DNA from 3 places in the Stenotrophomonas sp. S4 genome. Region 3 is predicted to be linked to each of the others. Evidence: predicted binding sites of a transcription regulator. Region 3 holds the regulator's gene; each other region holds the start of a gene.

What was found. The regulator FliA, encoded in region 3, starts transcription of late flagellar genes. The targets are predictions, from matches to a motif close to TAAAGTTTNNCNNNCNNNGGCCGATAA.
Region 1: a site for FliA is predicted at 2,032-2,058, ahead of ACUZUJ_RS21415 (methyl-accepting chemotaxis protein). Genes of this name have one in related genera too.
Region 2: a site for FliA is predicted at 1,457-1,483, ahead of ACUZUJ_RS19340 (methyl-accepting chemotaxis protein). Genes of this name have one in related genera too.

Annotation. Positions count from the first base shown of each region.
Region 1 covers NZ_CM196188.1:4,590,671-4,593,938, forward strand. Annotated here, with positions in the region: gene ACUZUJ_RS21400 (RtcB family protein) at 1-376, shown strand, start outside; gene ACUZUJ_RS21405 (NAD(P)/FAD-dependent oxidoreductase) at 555-1,460, opposite strand; gene ACUZUJ_RS21410 (Rrf2 family transcriptional regulator) at 1,450-1,905, opposite strand; gene ACUZUJ_RS21415 (methyl-accepting chemotaxis protein) at 2,089-3,268, shown strand, end outside.
Region 2 covers NZ_CM196188.1:4,161,609-4,164,876, reverse strand. Annotated here, with positions in the region: gene ACUZUJ_RS19350 (S41 family peptidase) at 1-397, shown strand, start outside; gene ACUZUJ_RS19345 (NAD-dependent epimerase/dehydratase family protein) at 496-1,389, shown strand; gene ACUZUJ_RS19340 (methyl-accepting chemotaxis protein) at 1,602-3,268, shown strand, end outside.
Region 3 covers NZ_CM196188.1:2,241,314-2,244,581, reverse strand. Annotated here, with positions in the region: gene flhF (flagellar biosynthesis GTPase FlhF) at 1-319, shown strand, start outside; gene ACUZUJ_RS10480 (MinD/ParA family ATP-binding protein) at 306-1,193, shown strand; gene ACUZUJ_RS10475 (RNA polymerase sigma factor FliA) at 1,190-1,933, shown strand; gene cheY (chemotaxis response regulator CheY) at 1,991-2,383, shown strand; gene ACUZUJ_RS10465 (protein phosphatase CheZ) at 2,383-2,988, shown strand; gene ACUZUJ_RS10460 (chemotaxis protein CheA) at 2,991-3,268, shown strand, end outside.

The DNA.
Region 1 (3,268 bases), 2.3 Mb from region 3:
GCAGAAGGAGACGCACCACGGCCAGGAACTGCTGGTGACGCGCAAGGGTGCAGTGAGCGCCCGCGAGGGCGAGCTGGGCATCATTCCCGGCAGCATGGGCACGCGCAGCTACATCGTGCGTGGCAAGGGCAACGCGGACAGCTTCCACAGCTGCAGCCACGGTGCCGGCCGGGTAATGAGCCGTGGCGCTGCGCGCCAGCAGATCACGCTGGCCCAGCACCGCGAGGCCACCGCGCACGTGGAATGCCGCAAGGACAGCGGCGTGCTGGATGAGTCGCCGGCCGCGTACAAGTCGATCGACGATGTAATGGCCGCACAGCTGGACCTGGTCGACGTGGTGCACACCCTGCGCCAGGTGCTGTGCGTGAAGGGATGATGGAGCGGTGCCGGCCAAGGCCAACACCCACCGCGCCTCAATCGCGCGCGACCGCTCTGCAGTAGATCCTCGCCATGCGTGGATGGAACTGCGCCGACCGAGGTCGGCCTCTACCAGAGCAGCACGTCATGCCGGGGGTCAGAGCCCTTTCTGCGAAAGGGATCTGACCCCGAGAGGTTCAGCGCGGCACGCTGTCTTCGCCCACCAGCGCATGGTGCATGCCGATCCCCGCACGCACGCCTTCGGCGGTGGCCAGGGTGATGTTGCCGACCGTGGTCGCATCGCCTGCGGCATACACGTTCGGCACCGAGGTCTGCTTCATCGCATCGACCTCGATCAGCACGCCCAGCGGGCTCTCGGCCAGCGTGCAGCCGAGCTGCTGCACCAGCGGCGTGGCCATCGCCTGGGTGGCTGGCACGAACAGCGCACGCTGGGCGATGCGGCGGCCATCGGCCAGCTCCACTTCCAGCCAGGTCGGCTGGTCGCCCTGCACCCCCAGCACCGGTGAGGTCTCGATCTGCACGCCGCGCTGCTGCATGGCCGCCTGCTCCTCGTCGGTGATCGGCAGGCCCTGGCTGAAGAAGGTGACATTGCCCCAGTCGGCGAACAGCGGCGCCTTGCTGGCCGACATCGGATGGCCGCCGAGCAGGCCGATGGCACCACCACCCACCTCATAACCGTGGCAGTAGGGGCAGTGCAGCACGGTGCTACCCCAGCGCTCGGCCAGTCCGGGCAGGTCCGGCAGCTGGTCGGCGATGCCGCTAGCCAGCAGCAGCTTGCGCGCGGCCAGCACCTGGCCATCGGCGGTGCGCACTTCCACGCCATCGGCGCTGGCGGTGGCCTGCACGGCTTCGGCATGCACCCAGCGCACGCTGGGGTAGTCCAGCAGCTGCTGGCGCGCGGTTTTCAGCAGCTCGGCGCCGCTGATGCCATCCAGCCCCAGTACCCCGTGCGAATGGCTGGCGAAGCGGTTGCGCGGCGAACCGGCGTCGATCACGGTGACTGGGCGACGGGCACGGGCCAGGATCAGGCCGGCGGCGATGCCGGCATAGCTGCCGCCGACGATGAGCACATCAGGATTCATGATGACCTTCCAGGGAACGGTGATGGGCGAGATGGCGGGCGAAATCGGCGCCGAGCTGGTCCAGCGTGGTCGCCTGCAGGCGCTGTTCGAGCAGCCGCTGCGCCTCGCGTGCGCCCTCCAGCAGGGCACTGTTGACCAGCTGCTGGATCGGGCAGCCGCCGCCCGTATCGCGGGTACCGACCTGCACCAGCGGCGGTGCGCCCACCGCCAGGTAGATGTCATGCAGGGTGATGGCTGCGGCGTCGCGGGCCAGCTGGCTGCCGCCCCCATGGCCGCGGGCACTGTGCACCAGGCCGGCCTTGTGCAGCTGCGCCAGCAGGCGGCGGATCACCACCGGGTGGGTCGGCAGGCACGATGCCAGCTGCTCGGAGGTGCGCGGGGCGGATTGGCCGACTAGGTGCGCCATCACGTGCAGGGCATCGGAGAGCGGGTTCGCGGATTTCATGTAACAACAATAGTTACATTTAATTCTCCTGTCGAGGGTCCGCATTCGTTCCATATGGACACATTTGTCCTATGAAATAGTTTCTTCACATCACTAAACGAAACGCGAATGTGATGCGCGTCGCACTTCAGTGTGTGTGCGACGGGTCGATACCGCAGTGCCCCTTCCCGAGAGTTCTTCCCCATGAATGCGTCTGTCCGTGCTCCGCGCCTGCAGTCCAAGCTGCTCGGCGCGGTTTCTGTTGGTCTGGCCGTGGTCCTGCTGTGCGCTTTGGCGGGCCTGGCCTCCGCCTGGTTGAAGTTGTCCACCGAGGTTCCGCCCGAAGTCGCGCACAGCCGCGATGCCGAACGCCTGCAGCGTGAGTTCCGCGGCCAGGTGCAGGAATGGAAGAACGTGCTGCTGCGCGGCCACGACGACGCGTTGCGTCAGCGCCACCTGGAGGTCTTCGACAGCGAAGGCCATCTGGTCGAGCAACTGGCCAAGGGCCTGGTGACCAGCCCGGACGCGCGCACGCGTGAACTGGCACAGGCGTTCATCGGCCTGCACGCACAGTTGCAGCAGGACTATCACGCGGCGCTGCAGGCGTTTGCCGAGGCCAGCTACGATCCCGCCGCCGGCGACACCCTCGTGCGGGGCAAGGATCGTCCGGTGGCGGCGGCACTGGACGCCCTGAGCACGCACGCCACGCAGGTGGCCGAAGCGGCGCTGGCGGCACGCTCGCACCAGGCGCGGCAGACCCTGCTGCTGTGCGCGGCACTGACCGTGCTGGCCGCGGTACTACTGCTGATGGGCTTGGCCTGGTGGCTGCGGCGTGCGGTGGTGCAGCCGGTACTGGCAGTGGAAGCGGCGGCGCGCGCAGTGGCCGCCGGTGACCTGCAGCACGTAGTACAGGTGCGCAGCCGCGATGAGATCGGTCGCCTCGCGCAGGCCATGCAGGCGGTGCAATCCACGCTGCGCGGCGTGCTGGATGCACAGACCGCGATGGCGCAGGCGCACGAAGCCGGCACCATCAGCCATCGCATGGACGCCGCTGCGTTCCCCGGCGCGTTTGGCACCATGGTGGCCGACTGCAACACGCTGGTCGACGCGCACATCCAGGTCAAGATGCGCGCGATCTCGATCATGGGCCGCTATGCCGTCGGCGACCTCAGCCAGGACATGGAGCGCCTGCCCGGCGAGAAGGCGGTGATCACCGAAGCGCTGGATGCGGTCAAGCACAACCTCGGTGCGATCAACGGCGAAATCCGCCGCCTGGCCGAAGCGGCGGCCGCCGGTGACTTCAGCCAGCGTGGTGACAGTGCCCGCTTCGAGCATGATTTCCGCGCGATGGTCGAGGGCCTGAACCGCCTGATGCAGACCACCG
Region 2 (3,268 bases), 1.9 Mb from region 3:
GCTGGACGCGAAGATCGGCACGGTGCAGCAGCTGGACCAGCGCGGCCGGCGCACGCCGGTACCGCTGCCGCCGGCGAGCCTGCCCGCCTACCTGAAACCGCTGGTGGTGCTGATCGACCGCCGCACCGGTTCGGCCGCCGAGTTCGTCGCCTACTCGCTGCAGGCCTTGGGTCGCGCGCGGATTGTCGGCACGCGCAGTGGCGGCGCAGCGCATATGTTTGGTGATCCTGTGCTGCTGCCCGATGGCTATCAGATCAGCATTCCCGACCGGCAACCCATCAATCTGCGCACCGGTGGCAACTGGGAAGGCACCGGCGTGAGGCCTGATGTGGCCGGCGGCGACGATCCGCTGTTCATCGCGCGGCAACTGCTGGCGCCTGCGAAGTCGTCAAGATGAACGCACGATTGCATGGCTGTCCTATCGCAGATGCGCGAATGCATGCCTAGAATCGAGGCATCCCGGTAGTTCCCGGGCGCTTCGAGTGAATGGACTCAATGAAGATTCTGTTGACCGGCAGTTCCGGGCGCATCGGGCGCGCGATCTTCGGTGCATTGGCGGCCGCCCACGAAGTGGTGGGGCTGGACCGCAGCCCGTTCGCCACCACGCGCATCATTGCCGATGTCACCGACCGCCAGGCCGTCGCACGCGCGGTAAAGGGCGTGGACGCGGTCATCCATACCGCGGCCCTGCATGCCCCGCATGTCGGCCTGGTGCCGGACGCGGTGTTCCAGCAGATCAACGTGGAGGCAACCGCGCACCTGCTGCAGGCCGCACGCGAAGCCGGCGCACGGCGTTTCGTGCTGACCAGCACCACGGCGCTGTACGGCCATGCCGTGGTAGCCGGTGGCTGCCGCTGGATCGACGAAGACACCGAGCCGCTGCCGCGCACGATCTACCACCGCACCAAGCTGCAGGCCGAGACCCTGGCTGAAGCTGCCGCCACGCCGGGCTTCAGCGTTCGCGTGCTGCGCATGGGCCGGTGCTTCCCGGAACCGCCCGAACGGATGGCGATGTTCCGCCTGCATCGCGGCATCGACGCCCGCGATGTGGCCAGCGCACATGCTGCACTGCTGCTCGACGAAGGCGCCCGTTTCGCCCGCTACCTCGCCTGCGCGCCGACGCCGTTCCGGCGCGAGGACTGCCTGGAACTGGCCACCCACCCGCGCAGCGTGCTGGCCCGCCGCGCGCCGCAGCTGCTGGCCGAGTTCGAACGCCGTGGCTGGCCGCTGCCATTGAGCATCGACCGTGTCTACGACAGTGCCCGCCTGCGCAGCGAGCTGGGCTGGCAACCGTGCTTCGGGCCGGACGACGTGCTGCAGCAGTACGCCGTCGGCAGCATCGAGGTACTGCCGCGCGCGCAGTGGATCAAGGACCGCGTGGCCGAGTGAGGTCATCGCGACGGGCGGGTAGCTGACCCGACCCTGAGCAGATTCAGGAATGTGCAGGCCGGTCGCCTCAACCTCGTTGGCGGGCGGCCGCTAACCCGGTGCGCTTCCAGCGCCGGGACCACCCCGGCGGCCGGTGGCCTGCGCGACGGATCGCGCGCCTGCGCGGTGCCTTCGTGGTGCCGGTCGTCCTGAACTGCCTCGCGGACCCTCCCATGTCTTCTTCCCGCTCCGCCGCTGCCCGCCGCCCGGGTAGCATCGCCCACAAGCTGATGCTGGGCACCGCCGCGATCGCGCTGCTGTGCTTCGGCCTGACTGCGTTCCTGATCTACCGACAGGCCAGCGCCAGCCTGATCAGCGCTTCGCGCCAGACCATGACCAGCGAGGCCACCGCCGAAGCGCGCCAGGTCTCGGCCGATCTGGGCACCGCCTTCGCCAGCAATGACGCCATGGTCGAGACCGTGCTGGCCCAGCGCGCCCGTGGCGATGTGCCCGATCGCGCCAGCCTGGCCGCCGTGCTGGGTGAGCAGCTGCGCACCCATCCGGAATGGCTGGGCAAGAGCACCATGTGGGAGGCCGACGCCTTCGACGGCAAGGATGCCGCGTTCGTCAACACCGAAGCGCACGACGCCACCGGCCGCTACATGAGCTACTGGGCCTGGCATGACGGCAAGCCGCAGCAGTCGCAGATGACCGACTACACCGAGACTGCCAGTGGTTCCGGTGACTGGTACATCGTGCCCAGCCGCGACAAGCTTCCCAAGGTCAGCGAGCCCTATGCCTATGACATCGCCGGGCAGCAGGTGCTGATGAGTACGCTGAGCACGCCGATCATCGAGAACGACAAGTTCCTCGGTGTATTCACCGTCGACTTCTCGCTGGCGGCACTGCAGAAGCACCTGGCCACGCTGAAGCCGATGGGGGCCGGCCGGATCGAACTGCTGTCGCCGAAGGGCGTGGTGCTGGCCTCGGCCAACGCCGCCGAAATCGGCAAGCCGCGTAACGATGCACTGACCCGCAGCATGCTGACCGAGATCGCCGCCGACCGCCCGTTCGAGGCCTTCAGCCCCGATGCGGCCGGCAACGTGCGCGTGTATGTGCCGCTGCGCGTGGGCGATGCCCCGCAGCGCTTCGCGCTGGGCGTGGTGATGCCGCATGCGGTGATCGTGGCCGAAGCGCGCCAGCTGCTGTGGCTGACCCTGCTGGTCGGCGTGATCGCCGCGCTGACCCTCAGCGCCGGTGTCTATGTACTGCTGCGCCGCCTGGCGATCCGCCCGCTGGCCGAAGCGGTGCGCGTGGCCGGCGACGTCGCCGCCGGCAAGCTGGACAGCACGTTGCCGGCGCGCAGCAATGACGAAGTGGGGCGCCTGCTGGACGCGATGCAGGGCATGCGCGGCCAGCTGCAAGCGGTGATGGCCGCGCAGGCCGAAATGGCGCGCCGCCACGATGCCGGTGAACTCAGCTACCGCATGGATGCCGCGGCGTTCCCGGGCGAGTACGGCCGCATGGTGGCCGACAGCAACCAGCTGGTGGCGTCCAGCAATGCGGTCACCCAGCGCCTGGTTGAAGTGATGCAGCGTTATGCCGTGGGCGACCTCAGCGTGGACATGGAAGCGCTGCCGGGCGAGAAGGCGGTGTTCACCGCCGCGATGGCGACCACCAAGAGCAACCTGGCCGCGATCAACGAGCAGATCCAGCAGCTGGCCGCCGCTGCCGCCGCCGGTGATTTCGCCGTGCGCGGTGATGCACTGCGCTTCGACCACGATTTCCGCCGCATGGTGGAGACCCTGAACACGATGATGCAGGTCAGCGACCACAACCTGGCGGCGCTGTCGACGCTGCTGCGCGCGATCGCCGCCGGTGACCTCAGCGCCCGCATGCA
Region 3 (3,268 bases):
GGCCGCGCGCCAGGTGCGCACCCTGCTGGTGCTGCCGGCCAACACCAGCTTCGGCGACATGGACGAGGTGGTGCGCCGCTTCGGTGCGGCCAACCTGCAGGGCCTGGTGCTGAGCAAGCTGGACGAGACCGGCCGCTTCGGCAACGCCCTGTCGGTGGCCGTGGACCACGCCCTGCCGATCACCTGGGTGACCGATGGCCAGGACGTCCCGGAGGACCTGCACCGGGCCAGTGCGGCCAATCTTGTACTTCGCCTTGAAGATTTGCGCCGAGCGGCCGATATGCCCTGCAACCCGGAGTTGAACCATGCCGTCGCGTGAGTACGCCAAGCTGACCAAGACCTTCCCGCTGTCGGCCACCCGCAGCGAGCCGCTCGGCCCTGTGCGCACCATTGCCGTGACCGGCGGCAAGGGCGGCGTGGGCAAGACGAATGTGTCCGCCAACCTGGCCGTGGCGCTGGCCGGCATGGGCAAGCGCACGCTGCTGCTGGACGCCGACCTCGGCCTGGCCAACATCGACGTGATCCTGGGGCTGAACCCCACCTTTACGCTGGCCGACCTGGTTGCTGGCCGCTGCTCGCTGGACGACGTCATCGTCGAAGGCCCGAACGGCGTGCTGGTGGTCCCGGCCGCATCCGGCCGCCGGCACATGGCCGAGCTGGCCCCGGCCGAGCATGTCGGCCTGGTCAACGTGTTCTCCGAACTGGAACGCGAGCTGGACATCATGGTGGTCGATACCGCCGCCGGCATCACCGACGGCGTGCTGACCTTCTGCCAGGCCGCGCAGGACACCGTGGTGGTGGTCTGCGATGAGCCGGCTTCGATCACCGACGCCTACGCACTGATCAAGGTACTGTCGCGCGAGCGCGGCGTGGACCGCATCCAGGTGGTGGCCAACATGGTGCGCGACCCGAACGAGGGCCGCGTGCTGTACGAGAAGCTGACCCGCGTCTGCGAGAAGTTCCTCGCCGATGTCTCGCTGAACTACCTCGGCTGCGTACCGCAGGATGACTGGCTGCGCCTGTCGGTGCAGCGCCAGCAGCCGGTGGTGAAGGCCTATCCGTCCAGTCCTTCGGCGCTGGCGATCACCGAGATCGCGCGCCGCACCGCACGCTGGCAGGCACCGACCGAACCGCGTGGCGGTGTCGAGTTCTTCCTCGAACGCATTCTCAAGCAGCGCGGGGTGGCCGCATGAAAGGCGCAGCCCAGTACAAGGAAGTCCAGCGCTCGGCGGCCAACGAGGTCATCGCCCAGCACTCGGACCTGGTGCGGCGCATCGCCCACCACCTGGCCGCGCGCCTGCCGGCCAGCGTCGAAGTCGATGATCTGATCCAAGCCGGCATGATGGGCCTGATCGAAGCCTCGCGCAGCTATGACGCCGACCAGGGCGCGTCGTTCGAGACCTATGCCTCGATCCGCATCCGCGGCTCGATGATCGACGAGATCCGCCGTGGCGACTGGGTGCCGCGCTCGGTGCACCGCCGTGCCCGCGATGCCGCCGCCACCATCCGCCGCCTGGAACAGAGCACCGGCCGTGCCGCCAGCGCCACCGAAGTGGCCGCCGCGATGGAGATGCCGCTGCCCGAATACCTGCGGCTGATGGAAGACGCCGCACGTGGCCAGGTGCTGAGCCTGGAGTCGCGCATCGAAGACCAGGGCGAACTGGACACCGTCGCCCAGGGTGGCCCGACCCCGCAGCAGGTGCTGGAGCGCGGCGAGTTCGGCCGCGAGCTGGGCAAGGCCATCGGCCACCTGCCCGAGCGCGAACAACTGGTGCTCTCGCTCTACTACGAGCAGGAGCTGAACCTGAAGGAGATCGGCGCGGTGCTCGGCGTGAGCGAATCGCGGGTCTGCCAGATCCACGGCCAGGCCGTGCTGCGCCTGCGCGGCCGGCTGAAGATATTCGAGGCCGTCGACGCCGGCCTGGAAGAATGAACATCCCCGAGGCGGCTGCCCCCGGCCGCCCGGAATGAACAACAAAGGAACTCTGCTTTGAACAAGAACATGCGCATCCTGATCGTCGACGACTTCTCGACCATGCGTCGAATCGTCAAGAACCTGCTGGGCGATCTGGGCTTCACCAACACCGCCGAAGCCGAGGACGGGCATGCCGCGCTGTCGCTGCTGCAGAGCCAGCCGTTCGATTTCGTCGTCACCGACTGGAACATGCCGGTGATGACCGGCATCGAACTGCTCAAGGCGATCCGTGCCGATGCCAAGCTGAAGACCCTGCCGGTACTGATGGTCACCGCCGAAGCCAAGCGCGAGCAGATCATTGAAGCGGCCCAGAACGGCGTGAATGGTTACATCATCAAGCCGTTCACCGCGCAGACGCTTGAAGAAAAGCTCGGCAAGATCTTCGAACGCCTGGCGGCCAGCGCCTGATGGATACCACGGTCGACAAGAACGCCCTCGCCCTGCGCCTGCAGGAAGCCCTGGACGCACTGGAGTCCGGTGACGAAGCCGCGTGGCGGCAACGCATCGACGGACTGGTCGCGCTGCGCACGCAGCCGATGATGAGCGGCCTTTCGCGGCTCGCCCGCGAGCTGGGGCAGGCCCTGGGTGAACTGCCGACCGTGCCCAGCGAAGCCGGCGAACTGGACGATGCCTGCGCACGCCTGGACCACGTGGTGGCGATGACCGAACAGGCCACCCACCGCACCCTGGACCTGGCCGAGGAATGCCGCAGCCTGACCGAACAGCTGCGCGCCGAAGGCCTGCAGCCGGGCCAGGACGCGCAGCTCGAGCGCATCCGCCACAACCTCACCGAGATCGCCCTGACCCAGAGCTACCAGGACCTGACCGGGCAGATCATCCGTCGCGTGGTCGGCATCGTCCGCCGCGTGCACGAAGGCTTCGGCGCACTCGGCCTGCCGCCGGAACAGCATCGCACCGACCCGGAACTGGCCGGGCCGGCACTGAAAGGACTGGACCGCCACGCGGTCTCGCAGAACGACGCCGACGACCTGTTGTCGGATCTGGGGCTGTAAGCATGAGCGCGGTATCCGACGACATCACTGCCGATTTCATCATCGAGGCACAGGAAATCCTGGATCGCCTCGGCGAACAGCTGGTGTCGCTGGAACAGGCACCGCAGGACACCGAACAGCTCAACGCGGTGTTCCGGGGCTACCACACGCTCAAGGGCGGCGCCGGCTTCCTCGGTGTCACCGCCATGGTCGAGCTGTGCCACGCCGCTGAAGAAGCACTGGGCGCTGCACGTGCCGGCCAGGCCGTGCTGCAGGCCCATCACTTCGATGCCGCCCAGCA